4 regions of the Streptomyces sp. NPDC048671 genome follow, and region 1 is predicted to be linked to each of the others. Evidence: riboswitches for the same ligand, from Rfam matches in the RefSeq annotation. Region 1 holds a riboswitch; each other region holds the start of a gene.
What was found. A riboswitch is a leader RNA that binds a small molecule or an ion and turns the genes downstream of it on or off. The one in region 1 is predicted to bind cobalamin.
Positions count from the first base shown of each region.

Region 2: linked by a shared signal. The riboswitch ahead of ACZ6S6_RS36765 (ribonucleoside-diphosphate reductase subunit alpha) and the one ahead of ACZ6S6_RS00210 (cobalamin biosynthesis protein) in region 1 are both predicted to bind cobalamin.
Region 3: linked by a shared signal. The riboswitch ahead of metE (5-methyltetrahydropteroyltriglutamate--homocysteine S-methyltransferase) and the one ahead of ACZ6S6_RS00210 (cobalamin biosynthesis protein) in region 1 are both predicted to bind cobalamin.
Region 4: linked by a shared signal. The riboswitch ahead of ACZ6S6_RS03345 (prenyltransferase/squalene oxidase repeat-containing protein) and the one ahead of ACZ6S6_RS00210 (cobalamin biosynthesis protein) in region 1 are both predicted to bind cobalamin.

Region 1 is NZ_JBVJHB010000001.1:36,220-41,148, forward strand. Features, by position in the region: gene ACZ6S6_RS00190 (alpha/beta hydrolase) at 1-339, opposite strand, end outside; gene ACZ6S6_RS00195 (class II aldolase/adducin family protein) at 450-1,139, opposite strand; gene ACZ6S6_RS00200 (inorganic phosphate transporter) at 1,375-2,655, shown strand; gene ACZ6S6_RS00205 (hypothetical protein) at 2,668-2,901, shown strand; cobalamin riboswitch at 3,073-3,204, shown strand; gene ACZ6S6_RS00210 (cobalamin biosynthesis protein) at 3,349-4,362, shown strand; gene ACZ6S6_RS00215 (cobyric acid synthase) at 4,359-4,929, shown strand, end outside.
Region 2 is NZ_JBVJHB010000029.1:53,504-58,432, reverse strand. Features, by position in the region: gene mctP (monocarboxylate uptake permease MctP) at 1-632, shown strand, start outside; gene ACZ6S6_RS36770 (GNAT family N-acetyltransferase) at 763-1,275, shown strand; adenosylcobalamin-variant (AdoCbl-variant) riboswitch at 1,354-1,452, shown strand; gene ACZ6S6_RS36765 (ribonucleoside-diphosphate reductase subunit alpha) at 1,607-4,033, shown strand; gene ACZ6S6_RS36760 (ribonucleotide-diphosphate reductase subunit beta) at 4,033-4,929, shown strand, end outside.
Region 3 is NZ_JBVJHB010000004.1:413,503-418,431, forward strand. Features, by position in the region: gene ACZ6S6_RS10800 (RNA polymerase sigma factor) at 1-680, opposite strand, end outside; gene ACZ6S6_RS10805 (YciI family protein) at 683-1,021, opposite strand; gene ACZ6S6_RS10810 (hypothetical protein) at 1,219-1,467, opposite strand; cobalamin riboswitch at 1,778-1,993, shown strand; gene metE (5-methyltetrahydropteroyltriglutamate--homocysteine S-methyltransferase) at 2,157-4,475, shown strand; gene ACZ6S6_RS10820 (ECF transporter S component family protein) at 4,556-4,929, opposite strand, start outside.
Region 4 is NZ_JBVJHB010000001.1:725,031-729,959, forward strand. Features, by position in the region: gene ACZ6S6_RS03330 (aldehyde dehydrogenase) at 1-631, opposite strand, end outside; gene ACZ6S6_RS03335 (hypothetical protein) at 1,085-1,405, shown strand; gene ACZ6S6_RS03340 (MBL fold metallo-hydrolase) at 1,613-2,653, shown strand; cobalamin riboswitch at 2,848-2,998, shown strand; gene ACZ6S6_RS03345 (prenyltransferase/squalene oxidase repeat-containing protein) at 3,089-4,351, shown strand; gene ACZ6S6_RS03350 (SCO2322 family protein) at 4,348-4,929, shown strand, end outside.

The DNA.
Region 1 (4,929 bases):
CTTGGCCCCGGGGCGCAGGGTGCCGCGGTTGACGCGCTCCAGCCGGCGCACGACGGTGTCGGGGGCCTGGTGGGCCTGGTCGATCACCGGGCCCACGACGGCGTGGACGTCGTCACCGACCAGCCCGTAGGTGCCGGGCCGCAGCGCGGCGAAGGACCGGGTCAGGGTGACCTGCCCCGCCGCCGTCGCGTGCACGGTGAGTCTGCGGTCGGCGGGGAAGGGTCGTCCGGACGGCGCCCGGAGGGCGACGTCGCCGGCGTACCGGCCGGCCGCGACCGCTGCCGCACCGGCGCCGAGGATGGAGGTGACGACTGCTGCCGTCGCTGTTGCCGGGCGCACGGCTTCAGTCTCCAGGGCGCTCCCGGAGTCGGCCACCGGGCGTGGGCCGTCCGGTGCCGCGCGCCCGCCCCGGCGGCATCGGACCCGCCGCCCGAAGGGGTACGGAAGGATCACGGACGGCCCGGCCCCGGCTGCCCGTACCCCTTCAGCGCCTCCCGGACGTCGCCCAGCTGGTCCGGGGTGAGCAGGGCCGGGGAACGGCCGGGGACTGCGCTCGCGGCGAGCCAGAGGCGGCAGAGCCATTCGAGCTGGGCGGTGCGGTCGTACGCCTCGTCGAGGGTGGATCCGTAAGTGAGGGTTCCGTGGTTGCCGAGCAGACAGCCGGTGCGGCCTCGCAGGGCCGCCAGCATGTTCGCGGCCAGCTCGTCGGTCCCGTACCTGGCGTAGGCGGCGACCCGGACGGGGCCGCCCAGCATCGCGGCCGCGTAATGGATCGGCGGGACCTCGGCGACCAGCGTGGAGACGGCTGTGGCGTGCACCGCGTGGGTGTGCACCACGGCGGCCGCCGCCGTGTTCCGGTAGACCGCGAGATGGAGCGGGAGTTCGCTGGTCGGGGCCAGCTCGCCGAGGACCCGGTTGCCCTCCAGATCGACGCCGACCGCGTCCTGGGGGCGGAGCCGCTCGTAGGGCACGCCGCTCGGGGTGACCAGGACGGTGTCGCCCACCCGCGCCGACACATTGCCCGAGGTCCCCACGACCAGGCCGTCGGCCGCCGTTCTGCGGGCGGTGGCGACGACCGCGCCCCAGGCCTGTTCGATGTCTCCGGCCTGTTCGACCGGGCCCCGCCGCTGATCGCTCATACGAAGATCCTTTCCACTGATGAGCGGTCCATGTTTCCGCTTGCTCCGGAAGATCGTCCGGAGCCGGAACCGGGGCCCACACCGCCCCGTACCCGTCCCGCGCTGTCGGAGCACGGCCAAGTGGAGCGGCGACCCTCCGATTGGAGTCACCGCAACGCCCTGTTCAGTTCATCTTCCGTTCACCCAGGTTGCCTACGGTCCACGTGCCACTGCCGTCGAACGATTGCCTGGGTAAATGGAACACATCACGCTGCTGCTCGCGATTGTGATCGTGACAGCTCTAGTGTTCGATTTCACGAACGGTTTCCACGACACCGCCAACGCGATGGCCACGACCATCTCGACCGGCGCACTCAAACCCAAGACAGCGGTGGCGATGTCCGCCGTTCTCAACCTCGTCGGCGCGTTCCTGTCGGTGGAGGTCGCCAAGACGATCTCCGGCGGGATCATCAATGAGAACGGCCTCAGAACCGAGGTCATCTTCGCGGCGCTCGTCGGCGCCATCCTGTGGAATCTGCTGACCTGGCTGGTCGGGCTCCCGTCCAGCTCCTCCCACGCCCTCTTCGGCGGTCTGATCGGCGCCGCGGTGATGTCCGCGGGCTGGTCGTCGGTCGACGGCGGCACGGTCGTCACCAAGGTGCTGCTCCCCGCGGTCGCCGCCCCGATCGTCGCCGGTCTGGCCGCGCTGCTGGCCACCAAGCTGACGTACCGGATCGGCGGGAAGATCCGTAACGGCGCCCAGGAGAAGGCGACCGCCAAGGGCTACCGCGCCGGGCAGATCGCCTCCGCCGGGCTGGTCTCCCTCGCCCACGGCACCAACGACGCGCAGAAGACCATGGGCATCATCACGCTCGCCCTGGTCACCGGCGGGGTGCTCTCCCCCGGTTCGAACCCGCCGGTCTGGGTCATCGTCAGTGCCGGTCTGGCCATCGCGCTCGGCACCTACCTGGGCGGCTGGCGCATCATCCGCACCATGGGCAGCGGCCTCACCGAGCTCAAGCCGCCGCAGGGCTTCGCCGCCCAGACCAGTGCGGCGACGGTCATCCTGGCCTCCTCGCACCTCGGCTTCTCCCTCTCCACCACCCAGTCCTGCTCCGGCGCCGTGATGGGCGCGGGCCTGGGCCGCCGGGGCGGTGTGGTCCGCTGGTCCACCGCCACCCGGATGTTCGTCGCCTGGGGTCTGACCCTGCCGGCCGCCGGTCTGGTCGGCGCGGGGGCCGAATTCCTCACCAAGCAGGGCACCTGGGGCGTCGTGGTCGTCGCCGTGCTGCTGGTCGCGGGCTCCGGAGCGATCTGGGTCCTGTCGCGCCGCAAGCCGGTCGGCAAGGACGACGTCGCACCCGGCGGCCGGGACGGCGCTCCTGTCGGGGACGCCGAACCCGCGGGCGTCGTCACCACCGCCATCGCGGCCGTCAGCCCGCCGCCCACCGCGGTCCAGGCGCAGCAGGACCTCAAGACCACCATCCCGGCCCCGGCCGGACCCGTAGCCGACCCGGCGCGACCCGCCACGGTGTAAGGACACATCCCCATGAACATCGACTGGGCAGCCCTCGGCACCGTCTTCGGTGTCTCTCTCGTCGCCACCGTCGCCCTGGTGGGCCTCTTCACCCTGGGCATCGTCGGCCTCTCCAGGCAGCCGGAACCGGCCGCGCGGGGCGGGCAGGCCGGCGGGTCCCTGATGCTGGCCCGCGCGGGCGCGTACGTCTGCTTCGGGCTGTGCGCGGCGGCGGTGGCCTACGGGATCTACATGATCGTCGCCTGACGGCCGCCGGGCCCCCCGGGGCCCTTCCCGCTCCCGCTCATCGGGCCGGACGCACCTCGGGTGCGTCCGGCCCGATGTGGGTCTCAGCACACTGCGCCGTCGCAGGTCAACGGCAGGTTGACTGACGTTCGCGGAGCGTGGTGGACTGCCGGAGCCATTACGGCGACAGCAGAGGAAGCCGGTGCGAATCCGGCGCGGTCCCGCCACTGTCACCGGGGAGCAGTCCCCCACCACCGGAAGTCACGGTCCACGCACGTGGACTGGAAGACCGGGGGAACTGCGGATCCGGGAGCCAGGAGACTCTCGTCGCCGGTCACGTCGAACCAGGGCGCGGACCCTGAGTGAGGACATATCGCCATGCCCGGCCGCCGTGCGCCCGTATCCGTGCCGCCCCTTCCACCAGCTGCCCGCACGAAGGTCCTTCGAGGCGCGACGGCCGGCTGAACCGTGCGTGCCGATCGCATCTTCGCGTACGGCGCCACGGCCGGTCTGATCGGCGATCTGCTGCTCGGTGATCCCCGCAGGGGACATCCGGTCGCCGCCTTCGGGCGGGCCGCGGCAGGCGTCGAACGCCGTCTGTGGCGCGACCACCGCGGGTGGGGCGCGCTGCACACCCTGGTCTGCGCCGGAGGCGCCGCGGGGGGTGCCGCGCTGGCCGCCCGCGCGCTGCGCCGCCGTCCCGCCGCGTCCGTGGCCCTGACCGCCGCCGCCACCTGGTCCGTCGTCGGCGGCACCTCGCTGGGGCGCGAGGCCCGGTCCATCGGCGGCGCCCTGGCCGCCGGGGACCTCGGCCTGGCCCGTGAACGGCTGCCCCACCTGTGCGGCCGCGACCCGCAGTCCCTGGACGGACCGCAGATCGCCCGCGCCGTGGTGGAGTCCGTCGCCGAGAACACCTCGGACGCCGTGGTCGGCGCCCTGGTGTGGGGTGCGCTGGGCGGGGTCCCCGGACTCGTCGGCTTCCGGGCCGCCAACACCCTCGACGCCATGGTCGGCCACAAGTCGCCCCGCCACCTGCGCTACGGCTGGGCCTCGGCCCGCCTCGACGACCTCGCGGGCTGGCCGGGCGCCCGGCTGACGGCGCTGCTCGCCGTGGCCGCCGGCGGACGGCCCCGAGGGGCGATACGGGCCTGGCGGGCGGATGCCGCCAAGCACCCGAGCCCCAACGCGGGCCCCGTGGAGGCCTCCTTCGCGGGCGCCCTCGGCGTACGCCTCGGCGGCACCCTCGCCTACGGCGGCCGGGTCGAGCACCGCCCCGTACTCAACGGGGAGACGGGCCGGGCGGTGGAGACCGAGGACATCGAACGCGCCGTACGGCTGTCGCGCCGGATCGGTGCGCTGGCCCTGGGCGTGAGCGTGGCGGCCCGCCTGGGCGTCGGCGCGGCCGCACGACGGATCACCTCGACGCACGGCACGGGGCCGCACGCCCCGGATACGCGCACCTCAGGACGGAGACCGACATGAGCGGCGGGCTGCTGGTCGCCGGGACCACCTCGGACGCGGGCAAGAGCGTCGTCACGGCGGGCATCTGCCGCTGGCTGGTGCGCCGGGGCGTGAAGGTCGCGCCGTTCAAGGCGCAGAACATGTCCCTGAACTCCTTCGTCACCCGCGAGGGCGCCGAGATCGGCCGCGCCCAGGCCATGCAGGCCCAGGCGGCCAGGGTGGAGCCGACCGCGCTGATGAACCCGGTGCTGCTCAAGCCCGGCAGCGACCGCTCCAGCCAGGTCGTCCTGATGGGGCGCGCGGTCGGCGAGATGAGCGCCCGCGGCTACCACGGCGGCAGGCAGGAAGCGTTGCTGTCCACCGTCGTGGACTGCCTGGAGCAGCTTCGGGGCACGTATGACGCGGTGATCTGCGAGGGGGCGGGCAGTCCGGCCGAGATCAACCTGCGGCGCACGGACATCGTGAACATGGGCATCGCCAGGGCGGCCCGCTTCCCGGTGGTGGTCGTCGGGGACATCGACCGGGGCGGGGTCTTCGCGTCGTTCTTCGGTACGACGGCACTGCTCGCCGCCGAGGACCAGGCGCTGA
Region 2 (4,929 bases), on a different contig from region 1:
CCGACTGGTTCGCGGGCGTGGCGTTCGCCGCCATCGGCATCGGCGCGCTGGTGCCCGCGGCGATCATGTCGATCGCGGCGGCGAACCTGTTCACCCGGAACATCTACAAGGACTTCCTGAAGCCCGACGCGACACCCGCCCAGGAGACCAAGGTCTCCAAGACGGTCTCGCTGCTGGTGAAGGTCGGCGCGCTCGCCTTCGTCCTCACCATGGACAAGACGGTCGCGATCAACTTCCAGCTGCTCGGCGGGATCTGGATCCTCCAGACGATGCCGGCCCTGGTCGGCGGCCTGTTCACCCGGTGGTTCCACCGCTGGGCGCTGCTCGCCGGCTGGGCGGTCGGCATGGTCTACGGGACGGCCGCCGCGTACGGGGTCGCCAGCCCGACCCAGGCCCACTTCGGCGGGTCCTCCAAGGAGATCCCGGGCCTCGGCGAGATCGGCTACATCGGCCTGACGGCGTTCGTGCTGAACATCGTGGTCACCGTCGTCCTCACCTTCGTCCTGAACGCCGTGAAGGCGCCTGCCGGGGTCGACGAGACCTCGCCCGGCGACTACACCGCGGACGCGGGCGACCCGGGCGTGAAGGCCCAGCTCCCGCCGGCCACGGCCGGGGCGCCGGGCGGTCACTGACCCACCGCTTCACGGGCCGCCGCTCCCCCGCTCCGGGGTGCGGCGGCCCGTTCGCGTGCCGGGCGCGGGTGGCCCGGCGTGCCCGGGAATTCCCGCGAACGGGCGTGCGGAGTGCGGCACACTTCCGGGCATGGACATCACCATCAGGCCGGTCGTGCCCGCCGAGTACCCGGTCCTCGGCGAGATCACCGCCGAGGCCTATCTCGGGGACGGGCTGCTGGACTTCGGCGCCGACGATCCGTATCTGACGCAGCTGCGGGACGTCGCCCGGCGGGCCGCCGAGGCCGAGGTGCTCGTCGCGGCGGACGCACGGGGGCGGGTGCTGGGCGGCGTGACGTACGCCCCGCCGGGGAATCGGTGGGCGGACATCGCGGCCGCCGACGAGGCCGAGTTCCGGATGCTCGCGGTCTCTCGCGAGGCTCGTGGGGCCGGGGCGGGCGAGGCGCTCGTCCGGGCCTGTATCGACCGCGCACGGGCCACCGCGGGGGTCACGGGGATCACCCTGTCGACGCAGTCGGCCATGTACGGCGCCCATAGGATCTACGGGCGCCTCGGCTTCGTACGGACCCCCGAAAGGGACTGGTATCCCATCGAGGGGCTGTCGCTGCTGACCTACCGCCTGGACCTCCGGCCGACGCCATGAAGCCGCGCTGTTGAGTTGCACGACACAACATGTGGGGGCTGCCGCATCCGACTGCCCCCACATGTATGCTCGTGCTCGCTGTCGCCGCAGGGAAATCCGGTGCGAATCCGGAACTGTCCCGCAACGGTATGTTCGGTGCGCTTTTGCGCACCCGTGAGTCCGAGGACCTGCCGACAGCGCATCCGGCTCGACCGATCCGGATGCCCAGACGTCCGGGCCTCGTGGATGGGCCGGTGGACGCCGCGCGGAGTGCTGCCCTGCCCAGGGTCCGGCTCCGCCCGGCTGCCCCCGATCCCCCGCCGGCCCAGAGCCGAGCGAGGGAGAGCACCACGTGACCATCGCGCCAGCCGATCCGGTTTCAGCGGCCGAGTCCGAAGCAGCCGAGTCCGGGACGGACCTGTCCGCGGCACCCGCGAAGGACGGACCGGGAACCGCGTTGCTGCGAACCCTCACCGGCCTCACCGCGGATCTGCCCGACACCGACCCCGGACGCGTCGCCGGCGCCGCACTGCGCGGCCGCAACGCCCGGTCGGACGAGGCCGAGCTGCGCTCGCTGGCCACCGAGGCCGCCGCGGGCCTGATCTCCGAGGACCCCGCCTACTCCCGGCTCGCCGCCCGCCTCCTCACCCGCTCCATCGCGGACGAGGCGGCCGGCCAGGGCGCGACGTCCTTCTCCGCGTCGGTCGCCGTCGGACACCGCGAGGGCCTGATCGCGGACCGCACCGCCGAGTTCGTGACCCTCCACGCGGCCGCCCTCGACGCGCTGGTCGGACAGGCCCTCGACGACGGCGCCGACGACCGCTTCGGCTACTTCGGGCTGCGCACCCTGCACAGCCGCTATCTGCTGCGCCACCCGCTGACCCGCCAGGTCATCGAGACCCCGCAGCACTTCATGCTCCGCGTCGCCGCCGGGCTCGCGGAGGACAACTCCGAGCGCGCCCTGGACGAGGTCGCCGCGCTGTACCGGCTGATGAGCCGGCTGGACTACCTGCCCTCCTCCCCCACGCTCTTCAACTCCGGCACCCGGCACCCGCAGATGTCCTCCTGCTACCTGCTGGACTCGCCGCTGGACGAGCTGGACTCGATCTACGACCGCTACCACCAGGTGGCGCGGCTGTCGAAGCACGCGGGCGGCATCGGCCTCTCGTACTCCCGTATCCGCGCCCGCGGTTCGCTGATCCGGGGCACCAACGGGCACTCCAACGGCATCGTCCCGTTCCTGAAGACGCTCGACGCCTCCGTCGCCGCGGTGAACCAGGGTGGCCGGCGCAAGGGCGCCGCCGCGGTCTACCTGGAGACCTGGCACGCGGACATCGAGGAGTTCCTGGAGCTGCGCGACAACACGGGTGAGGACCAGCGGCGCACGCACAACCTCAACCTGGCGCACTGGATCCCGGACGAGTTCATGCGCCGGGTCGACGCGGACGGCACCTGGTCACTGTTCTCCCCGGCCGACGTGCCCGAGCTGGTCGACCTGTGGGGCGACGCGTTCGACGCCGCGTACCGGGCGGCCGAGGCCAGGGGCCTGGCCCGCAAGACGATGCCGGCCCGTGAACTGTACGGCCGGATGATGCGGACGCTCGCGCAGACCGGCCAGGGCTGGATGACGTTCAAGGACGCCTCCAACCGGACCGCGAACCAGACCGCCGAGCCCGGCCGCGTCGTGCACTCGTCGAACCTGTGCACGGAGATCCTCGAAGTCACCGACGACGGCGAGACGGCCGTCTGCAACCTGGGTTCGGTCAACCTCGGCGCGTTCGTCGCCGACGGCACCATCGACTGGGAGCGTCTGGACGCCACCGTCCGTACCGCGGTGACCTTCCTCGACCGGGTCGTCGACATCAACTTCTACCCGACCGAGCAGGCGGGCCGCTCCAACGCCCGCTGGCGGCCGGTGGGCCTGGGCGCGATGGGTCTCCAGGACGTCTTCTTCCAGCTGCGCCTGCCGTTCGACTCCTCCGAGGCACGGGCCCTGTCGACGAAGATCTCCGAGCGGATCATGCTCGCCGCGTACGAGGCCTCCTGCGCGCTGGCCGAGCGGTCGGGCCCGCTGCCCGCCTGGTCCGAGACGCGGACCGCCCGCGGTGTGCTGCACCCGGACCACTACGACACCGAGCTGAACTGGCCGGAGCGCTGGGACGCGCTGCGCGCCCGGGTCGCGAAGACCGGGATGCGCAACTCGCTGCTGCTCGCCATCGCGCCGACGGCGACGATCGCCTCGATCGCGGGCGTGTACGAGTGCATCGAGCCGCAGGTCTCCAACCTCTTCAAGCGCGAGACGCTCAGCGGTGAGTTCCTCCAGGTCAACGCGTACCTGGTGGACGAGTTGAAGAGGCTCGGCGTGTGGGACGCGCGGACCCGTGAGGCGCTGCGCGAGGCGAGCGGCTCGGTGCAGGGCTTCGCGTGGATCCCCGAGGACGTGCGGGCGCTGTACCGCACGGCGTGGGAGATCCCGCAGCGCGGACTGATCGACATGGCGGCGGCCCGTACGCCCTTCCTCGACCAGAGCCAGTCGCTGAACCTGTTCCTGGAGACGCCGACGATCGGCAAGCTCTCCTCGATGTACGCGTACGCCTGGAAGCAGGGGCTGAAGACGACGTACTACCTGCGCTCGCGCCCGGCGACCCGGATCGCCCGTGCGGCGTCCGGCCAGGCCGCGGCCGCCGCCCCCATTCCCGTACAGCAGGCGGCCGCGCCCGACGCGGACGCGATCGCCTGCTCCCTCGAAAACCCCGAGTCCTGCGAGGCCTGCCAGTAATGAGCACATCCGAGAAGAAGAACCTGCTCGACCCGGGCTTCGAACTGACCCTGCGGCCCATGCGCTACCCGGACTTCTACGAGCGCTACCGGGACGCGATCAAGAACACCTGGACGGTGGAGGAGGTCGACCTCCACTCCGACGTCTCCGACCTCGCCAAGCTGTCGCCGGGCGAGCAGCACATGATCGGGCGGCTCGTCGCGTTCTTCGCGACCGGTGACTCGATCGTCTCCAACAACCTCGTGCTGACGCTGTACAAGCACATCAACTCCCCCGAGGCGCGGCTGTACCTGTCGCGGCAGCTCTTCGAGGAGGCCGTGCACGTCCAGTTCTATCTGACGCTGCTCGACACCTATCTGCCCGACCCGGACGACCGGGCGGCCGCGTTCGACGCGGTCGAGGAGATCCCCTCCATCCGCGAGAAGGCGCAGTTCTGCTTCCGGTGGATGGACTCCGTCGAGAAGATGGACCAGCTGGAGACGGAGGCCGACCGCCGCCGTTTCCTGCTGAACCTGATCTGCTTCGCGGCGTGCATCGAGGGGCTGTTCTTCTACGGCGCGTTCGCGTACGTCTACTGGTTCCGCTCGCGCGGCCTGCTGCACGGCCTCGCCACGGGGACGAACTGGGTCTTCCGTGACGAGACCATGCACATGAGCTTCGCGTTCGAGGTCGTGGACACCGTCCGCAAGGAGGAGCCGGAGCTCTTCGACGACGCCCTCCAGCAGCAGGTCACCGACATGCTGAAGGAGGCCGTCGAGGCGGAGCTCCAGTTCGGCCGCGACCTGTGCGGCGAGGGACTGCCGGGCATGAACACCGAGTCCATGCGCGAGTACCTGGAGTGCGTCGCCGACCAGCGGCTCGCCCGGCTGGGTTTCCCCGCGGTGTACGGATCGCAG
Region 3 (4,929 bases), on a different contig from region 1:
GCGTGGTGGATCATCATCAGTGCCAGCAGCCCGTGCGCCTCCGGCTCGTCCGGCATGAGCGAGGCGAGCACCCGTCCCAGGCGGATGGCTTCGGCGCCGAGGTCGACCCGGCCCCGGTAGCCCTCGTTGCAGATCAGGTAGATCACCGCGAGTACCGCGTCGACGCGGTCCGGCAGCAGTTGCGCGCCCGGAACCGCGAACGGGATCCCGGTTGCCCTGATCTTGTTCTTGGCGCGCGTCAGGCGCCGCTTCATGGTCTCCTCGGAGACGAGGAACGCCCGCGCGATCTCAGCCGTCTCCAGGCCGCCGAGGGCCCGCAGGGTCAGTGCCACCTGCCCCTCCAGCGGCAGGGCCGGGTGGCAGCAGGTGAAGATCAGCTCAAGCCGTTCGTCCTTGATCACGGTGTCGTCGAACTCGTCCATGACGGCCTCGGGTGCGGGCAGCAGGTGGATCTTCTCGGCAAGGGTGTGTTCCCGGCGAATCCGGTCGATCGCCCGGTGGCGCGCAGTCGTCACCAGCCACGCACCCGGATTGGCCGGTACGCCCGAAGCGGGCCAGCTCCGCGCCGCGACGGCGAACGCCTCCTGCGCGGCGTCCTCCGCCCTGTCGAAGTCACCGAGGTACCCGACCAGCGACGCCAGCACCCGGCCCCACTCGTCCCGGAAGACCTCCTCCAGCACGTTCAGCGCCGCACCACCGGCCTGATCTCCACAACACCGCCGAGCCGGGCGGCCGGGACACGCGACGCCAGCTCGATCGCTTCGTCCAGATCGGCCGCCTCGATCAGGCAGAAGCCGCCGAGCACCTCCTTGGTGTCCGCGAACGGGCCGTCGGTCATCAGCGTCCGGCCGCCGACCACGCGCACACTCGTCGCCGTCTCGGCGGACTGCAACTGCCCGGCGCCGACGCACCGCGGATCGTCGGCCAACGCCAGATACTCGGCGTACGCCGCCTCGCGTTCCTCCTCCGACAGCGTCTCCTCGTGGCCGGGCTCGGTGTAGATCATCAGGGCGTACCGCATCACGGCCTCCGGAATCAGCGGGCTCTCACCCTCACGACGAACGAGCAGCGGCGCAGGGGACAGCGACGGGGTCACCGATGCCGGGCAGCGGCAGGCGGGCAGCGGCAGCGGGTCCAACCGTACGGCCGCCGGCTCGGCGCCGGCGTCATCGTGGGCAACGCGACGGGCCGGCCCCTCGGGTGCCTTCGGGAACCGGGTCAGCCGGACGGTTCGTCGGGCACGGGGTGGTCCGGATGGCGATGGCCTGCGGGCGGGGCGCCGCGCCGGCCGGTTCCTGCCTCGTCCGTATCGGGCATCTCCAGGTCCGGTTGCTCGGCGGCCTTCGGCCGCATCGGGCCGCCGACCACGTCCAAGGGGTCCTCGTCGGCGGTGGCCTGCTGATCGGGCGGGTCCCGCGGAATCGGGTCTCCGCTGTTCCCCCGGTCTTTCGGGTGAAGGTCGTTCACGGTGTTCTCTCTTCCTCCCATAGGCGTCATGCCCGGTGCAGGTACCCGGGTGACCGGCGCTGATGCATGGCCACCGCGGTAACGGATGGCTACTGGTCAGGGGTTGCGTGCCCCTGGCCGGTCGCCCCGGTCAGTCCGTCCTCGTCCGTCCTCGGCCGCCTCCCGGCTCCGACGGTGCACGGCCTGCTCCAGGTTGGGCAATACATTCGTCCCACAGGAGAGCGGATCACGCTCACCGAGAACATGGGCCGGGGTCTCATTTCACGTTCCGGAATGTGAACAGCGGCGCCTGGGCAGTGGACGACCGTCTAGTCTGGTCCGTGCAGCTGGTTCGCCCTGTCCGCCAGGCAGGCGCGTCGCAAGAGGGAACCCGGTGGAATTCCGGGACTGCCCCGCAGCGGTGAGTGGGAACGACCGCCGTCATACGCACTGGATCCGGTTGGATCTGGGAAGCGACGGCCAGTAGGTGTCCGCCCAGGCGGATGTGCCCGCGAGTCCGAAGACCTGCCCGTTGCCCGCACGCGACCCCTCGCGTGCGGATATCCCGGTGACCTCGTGGGCGGGTCGGCGTACATACCAGACGGAAGACCGCGCCGATGGCGTGTGCGAGATCCGTCCGGTACGTCATCCCTTCGCGTCCGTGTCCCGTCCCCGGGATGTTCAGGAGTCATCTCGCGAAGGAGATTTCCGTGACAGCCAAGCCCGCAGCCGCGGCAGCACGAGCCACCGTGTACGGCTACCCCCGCCAGGGCCCGAACCGGGAACTGAAGAAGGCCATCGAGGGCTACTGGAAGGGCCGCGTCAGCGCCGACGCCCTCCGGGAGACGACGGCCGGCCTGCGCCGGACCAACTGGAGGCGGCTGGCGGACGCCGGCGTCCACGAGGTGCCCACCGGCGACTTCTCGTACTACGACCATGTGCTGGACACCAGCGTCATGGTCGGCGCGGTCCCGGCGCGCCACCGTGCGGCCGTCGACGCCGACGCCCTCGACGGCTACTTCGCGATGGCGCGCGGCACCCAGGACGTGGCGCCGCTGGAGATGACCAAGTGGTTCGACACCAACTACCACTACCTCGTCCCCGAACTCGGCCCGGACACCGTCTTCACCGCCGACTCCACCAAGCAGGTCACCGAGCTGAAGGAAGTCCTCGCGCTCGGGCACACCGCCCGGCCGGTACTCGTCGGTCCCCTCACCTATCTCCTGCTGGCCAAGCCCGCTCCGGGGGCGCCGGCCGGCTTCGAACCGCTCACCCTGCTGGACCGGCTGCTGCCGGTCTACGCGGAGGTGCTCGCCGATCTGCGTGCCGCGGGCGCGGAGTGGGTGCAGCTGGACGAGCCCGCGCTGGTCCAGGACCGCTCCCCGGCCGAGCTGAACGCGGCGGCCCGCACCTACCGTGACCTCGGCGGTCTCACCGACCGCCCCAAGCTGCTCGTCGCCTCCTACTTCGACCGGCTCGGCGACGCCCTGCCCGTCCTGGCGAAGGCCCCGGTGGAGGGCCTGGCCCTGGACTTCACCGGCTCGGCCGCCGCCAACCTCGAAGACCTCGCCGCCGCCGGCGGACTGTCCGGGAAGCGGCTCGTCGCCGGCGTCGTCAACGGCCGGAACATCTGGATCAACGACTACGAGAAGTCCCTCGCCACCCTCGCCACCCTTCTGGGCCTCGCCGACAGTGTCGATGTGGCCGCGTCCTGCTCCCTGCTGCACGTCCCCCTCGACACGGCACCCGAGCGGGACATCGACCCCCAGATCCTGCGCTGGCTCGCCTTCGCCGGGCAGAAGACCACCGAGGTCGTCACGCTGGCCAGGGGACTGGCCCAGGGCACGGGCGCCGTCGCCGCCGAGATCTCCGCCAACCGCGCCGACCTCGCCTCCCGCAGGAACTCCCCGATCACCGCCGACCCCGCCGTACGGGCCAGGACCGCCACCGTCACCGACGCCGACGGCTGCCGCTCCCAGCCCTACACCGAGCGGGCCGCCGCCCAGCGTGCCCATCTCGGGCTGCCGTTGCTGCCGACGACGACCATCGGCTCGTTCCCGCAGACCGACGAGCTGCGCACGGCCCGCGCCGACCTGCGCGCGGGCCGCATCGACACGGCCGGTTACGAGGAGCGGATCAGGGCCGAGATCGGTGAGGTCATCTCCTTCCAGGAGAAGACCGGCATCGACGTCCTGGTACACGGCGAGCCCGAACGCAACGACATGGTGCAGTACTTCGCGGAACAGCTCACCGGCTACCTGGCCACCCGGCACGGCTGGGTCCAGTCCTACGGCACCCGCTACGTCCGCCCGCCGGTCCTGGCCGGCGACATCTCCCGTCCCGGAGCGATGACGGTGCGCTGGACCTCGTACGCGCAGTCGCTCACCGGCCGTCCGGTCAAGGGGATGCTGACCGGGCCCGTCACCATGCTGGCCTGGTCCTTCGTCCGCGACGACCAGCCCCTCGGGGACACCGCCCGGCAGGTCGCCCTCGCGCTGCGGGACGAGGTCAACGACCTGGAGAGCGCGGGCACTTCGGTCATCCAGGTCGACGAGCCCGCGCTGCGCGAAACGCTGCCCCTGCGCGCGGCGGACCGCGCCGCGTACCTGGAATGGGCCACCGAGTCGTTCCGGCTCACCACCAGCGGTGTGCGTCCGGACACCCAGATCCACACCCACATGTGCTACGCCGAGTTCGGCGACATCGTCCAGGCCATCGACGACCTCGACGCCGACGTCATCAGCCTGGAGGCCGCCCGCTCGCACATGCAGGTCGCCCGCGAACTCGCCGCACACGGCTACCCGCGCGAGGCGGGGCCCGGCGTGTACGACATCCACTCCCCTCGGGTTCCCGACGCCGCCGAGGCCGCCGCTCTGCTCCGCAAGGGGCTGGAGGCCATTCCCGCCGAACGGCTGTGGGTCAACCCCGACTGCGGTCTGAAGACCCGCGGCTGGCCCGAGACCAGGGCGTCCCTGGAGAACCTGGTCACCGCGGCCCGTACCGTCCGCGGTGAGCTGCCCGCCTCCTGACCCAGGAAGGATCCGGAGGACCGGAGGGGGCCGGGGTACCCGCGTGTGAGCGTGGCGCGGGCACCCCGCCCGTCCGGCCCTCACTTCCCGTCAGGATTCGCCGGTCCGGAGGCGGTGAAGCGCACCGGGGCCTGGAAGCGGGCGCGTCGGGCGGCCCGGCGGAACGTGGTGAGCACGGCCGGGCCCGCCAGCACGATACAGACGAAGTTGGTGACGGCCCGCCCGGTGTCCCAGCCGAGGGAGGTGGCGAGGTCGAAGGCGAGATAGCGGTGCCACTGCTCGGTGAACGGCAGCCCGGGGAGGTAGGCGATGGAGCTGTTCGGGTCGAGGGAGAACGGCCAGAAGGACAGGTTCAGCAGGAAGCCGAAGAGATAGCCCGAGAGCGATCCGTAGCCGGCGAGCATGAGGACCTCGCGGCGGCCGGTGGCGCGGGGCAGGAATCCGGCGAGCATGC
Region 4 (4,929 bases), 690 kb from region 1:
CGGCCGGCAGGATCGACAGCACGCCCTCGGGCAGCCCGGCGTCGGCGACGATCTCGGCCAGGATGTAGGCGTCGAGCGGCGATTCGGGCGCCACCTTCAAGATGGCCGAGCACCCGGCGAGCAGCGCGGGCGCGAGTTTGGCGGCGGCGGTGAACTGCGGCACGTTCCACGGCACGACGGCCGCGACGACCCCGACGGGCTCCCGCCGTACGAGCAGCGGCCCCAGTGCCCCGTCCCTGCGCTCCTCGTACGGGAAGGTGCGGGCGACGGTGATCGCCGCGTCCCACACCATCATCGCGGCGAGGGCCTGCACCATGACGCTGGAGCTGTACGGGGTGCCGTTCTCCGAGCTGATGACCCGGGCGATCTCCTCGTACCGGACGGCGAACGCGTCCTTGATCCGGGTGACGACGGCGATCCGCTCGTCCAACGTCATCCGGGGCCAGGGCCCCTCGTCGAACGCCCGCCGGGCTGCGGCGACGGCCCGGTCCACATCCCCCTCGGCGGCATGCGGCACCCGGCCGATGACCTGCTCGGTGTGCGGGGAGATGACCTCGATGACCTCCCGCCCGAGCGGATCGACCAACTCCCCGCCGATGAACAGTTTTCCGTGTTCGACAAGCTCGCTCATGGCTGCTGCCTCCCGCGACGCGGCACGTGACCCGACTCGATGACTGGTTCCGAGCCCTGCGTTCCGGGGCTCTGTTCCCGGCCCGCATCTGACTCCATGTCAGAACTGATACCAGTTCCAGTTCCAGTAGTCCACGGATGGGCCACGCCCACCGGGGCCGCGCACCGGCCGCCTCGCCGCCGTCCCGCGCCGAACTCCCCCGACGGGCCGATAATTGGTCTGTACCAAATCTGGCCACGCTCTTGCCAGAAACCGCGCACCTGGGCAGGATTTGACAGGCGATCAAGCAGGTAATCACCCGCTTTCGCATCTATTGTCGACGCCTTGATGTCTGCTGGCGCCCGTGGCACCCCACGGGACCCGCCCATCGAAGCCGGACCATCGCGCTCGACGCTCCACCCGCACATGTCCCTCTTCCCACTCACGCATCGTCATCGGATGAAGGAGTCCCCCATGTTCGCGAAGCCCCTGCCCAAGAAGCGCGTCGCCGCCGTGGCTGTAGCAGCCGCCGCTGCGGGCATCATGCTGGCCGCGGCGCCCGCCGCCCAGGCAGCACCCGGCAACTGCACGATCTCGTCCGGGAGCAGCCTCTCCAGCCTCTGCACCAGCGGTACCGGTCAGCACCGGATTCACGCGGTGCTCAACCCACTGGACCCCAGACTTCCGCAGCGCATCATCCTCGGTAACTGGGCCCCGGTCGGGCAGACTTCGGTCGCCTCCAACCCGTGGGGCGCGTCGTACGTCGTGAACGCCTGGACGGACCTCGCCGACTAGGAATCGTCCGGCCGGTCATGTTGCTGGTCAGGATGAGACCAGCAACATGACCGGGAGACCCCGGGGGCCCCTCGCCGTCCGGCGGCACTCCGCTCCGATCAGACAGGTGCCCGGGGCTACCACTGGAACAAGTTCTCGTTACAGTGGACGCGGCGCGTCGTGGCCGTACCCCGCACGCCGCCGAGACCGCGGAGAGATGGGGAGTCCATGACGCAGGTGATGAACCACGGTGGAGGCGTCCACAGCATCAAAGTCCCCATCCCGGACAACCCGTTGGGCCACACCCTGGTCCATGTCCTGGACACCGGCCGGGGGCCGGTCCTGATCGACACGGGCTGGGACGACCCGGAGGCCTGGGACACCCTGACCGCCGGGCTCACGACGGTCGGCGTGGACATCGCCGATATCCACGGCGTGGTCATCACCCACCACCACCCCGACCACCACGGCCTGTCCGGCCAGGTGCGCGACGCCTCCGGGGCCTGGATCGCGATGCACGCCGCCGACACGGCGATCGTCCGCCGCACCCGGGAGTCCGAACCGGGCACCTGGCTGTCGTACCTCGCGACGAAGCTGGCCACGGTCGGCGCCCCCGAGGACCACATCGCCCCGCTCCTGGCCGCCCGCGAGAAGGGCGGCCGGATGCGCACCCTGCCCGGTCTGCGGGCCGCGCTCCCGGACCGCGAGATCGTGCCCGGCGAACTCCTCGACCTGGCGGGCCGCAAGCTGCGCGCGATCTGGACCCCGGGCCACACTCCGGGCCATGTCTGCCTCCACCTGGAGGAGGACCACCCGGCCAACCTGCCCGGCCGCGGCCGCCTCTTCTCCGGCGATCACCTGCTTCCCGGCATCAGCCCGCACGTCGGCCTCTACGAGGACCCGGACAGCGCGACCGAGACCGACCCGCTCGGGGACTACCTCGCCTCCCTGGAGCGGATCGGCCGCCTGGGCGTCGCGGAGGTACTGCCCGCCCACCAGTACGCGTTCCCGGACGCGGCGGGCCGCGTACGGGAACTCCTCGACCACCACGAGGAGCGCCTCACCGGCCTCCTCGGCCTCCTCGCCGAACCGCTCACGCCGTGGCAGCTGGCCGAGCGGATGGAGTGGAACCGCCCCTGGGAGCAGATCCCTTACGGGTCACGGAACATCGCCGTTTCGGAGGCCGAGGCGCATCTGCGCCGGCTGGTGAAACTGGGGCGCGCGGAGGCGGTCACGGGAAGCGAGCCGGTGACGTTCGTGGCTGTGTGACGACGGCGCGCTGTTCCTCGCGGTGTGACGGGCGCGCCGGTCGCGCCGGCCACCGGAGGGTCAGCGTGCCGGTGCGGGACCGGGCGCGGGTCTGCGCCGGACAGGCCCGGCATGTCGCCGCCGCGATCCACCGGCCCACGATCGAGAGGGCGGCCACTGCGCGACGGGGACGGTCACGGGGCTCTCGTTGTACCTGCCCGGTAGAGTGTGCGAGTCGTCATCATGCCCGTTCAGGGGGAAGCCGGTGCGAATCCGGCGCTGACCCGCAACCGTGTATGCCGCCCTTTCGGCGGCCAGCCGGAATGCCCTGTCCGTGTCGTGACCGGCTCGCGCCATCGGGACCCCGGTGGCCGGCACCGTCGAGGTATACGGAGCCGGAGCCTGGTGCCTGTGTGTGCCTGTGCCCGGTTTCCCGCAGGAGAGGCCCCGCCCGCCATGACCGTACGCCGCAGCGCAGCCGCGCTCGCCGCCACCGCCACCGTGCTCTGTGCGGCCGCGGCCCCCGCCGCGGTCGCCGCACCGTCCCCCTCCCCCTCGCCGTCCGCGGCGCTGCCCTCGGGGCTGTACGGCACGACGGACCCCACGTACGACGGGGTGTGGCGGCAGTCGCTGGCCTTCGTCTCGCAGCGGGCCGTGGGCGTCACGCCCGCCAAGAAGGCGGTGGACTGGCTGGTCGGCCAGCAGTGCGACAGCGGCGCGTTCCCCGCGTACCGCCCCGACTCCTCCGTGCCGTGCGACGCCAAGACCATGATCGACACCAATGCGACGGCGGCCGCCGTACAGGCGCTGCACGAGGTCGGCAAGCACAAGGACCTCGTCGCCAACGGCGTCCACTGGCTGAAGTCCGTGCAGAACGAGGACGGCGGCTGGGGGTACACCGCAGGCCAGGCCAGTGACGCGAACTCCACCTCGATCGTGATCGGCGCCCTCGCCCGCGCCGGGCAGAAGCTCGGCGATGTGACGACGCACGGCGGCAGGACCCCGTACGCCGCCCTGCTCACCTTCGCCATCCCGTGCGGCGGCAAGGACGGCGGCGCCTTCGCCTACCAGCCCGACAAGGCCGGCAAGCTCGTCGCCAACGGGGACGCCACCGCGGCGGGCGTGCTCGGCTCGCTCGGCAAGGGGCTCCTCGTCGCCGACAACGCCGCGGTCAAGGACCCCGGCTGCCACAAGGGCACCGCGCTCACGCCGGAGCAGGCCGCCCAGAACGGCGCCTACTACCTCGCCGGGGCCCTCGCGAAGACCGGTCACCTCGACCAGCCGCCGATGCCGGGCGCCGAGGACAGCGCCCCGCAGCCCGACTTCGGCAACACCGCCGACGCGGTCGTCGCGCTGTCCGCCGCCGGGCACAAGGACAAGGCCGCCGCGTCCGTCGAGTGGCTGGCGAAGAACTCCGCGGGCTGGGCCGAGCAGAGCGGCCCCGCCGCCTACGCCCAGCTCGTCATGGCCGCCCACGCGACCGGCGCCGACGTGCACGACTTCGGCGGCGCCGACCTCGTCGCCCAGCTGAACGCGACCGGGCCCGCACCCGCCGCCGTGAAGAAGCCGAAGGCGAGCGCCACCAAGGACGAGGAGAAGAAGGACAGCGGCGACGGGGACGGCATCGGCGGTCTCTGGTGGTTCGTCGGAATCGGGCTCGCCGTCGGCGCGGGAGCCGGATTCCTGATCAGCGGCCGCCGGAAGAACCAGCAGCTGTGAGGCGCGCCGGAAGGGCCACCGTGCTGCTGGTCGTCCTGGGCGCCGTCCTGGCCGTGCTCGGCACGGGCCCGGCCCAGGCGGCGGGATACCGCTACTGGTCCTTCTGGGACGGTTCCGGCAGCGGATGGGCGTACGCCACCCAGGGGCCGTCCCTGGTCCGGCCGGACGACGGCGCGGTGCAGGGCTTCCGGTTCTCCGTGAGCGCCGACTCCCAGGACGCGGCGAAGCCGCGCCGCTCCCCCGACTTCTCGGAGATCTGCGCGGACACCCCCGCCCGGAGCGGCACCAAGCGCGTCGCGCTCGTCATCGACCCCGGTACCGCCGCCGACGCGCCGGAGGGTGAGACCCCGCCCCCGCCGCGTACCGCGTGCGCACAGGTCCCGAAGGACGCGAGCAGCGCGGAGGCGCTCGCGTCGGTGGCGAAGCCGCTGCGTTACGGAAGCGACGCGCTGCTCTGCGCGATCTCCGGCTATCCGGTCGCCGGGTGCGGTGAGCAGGTCTCCGGGAACGGGGACAGCAGCCGCCAGGCCACGGCGGACGCGTCCGCTCCCACGTCCGCGTCCGCTGCCGCCGGCAGC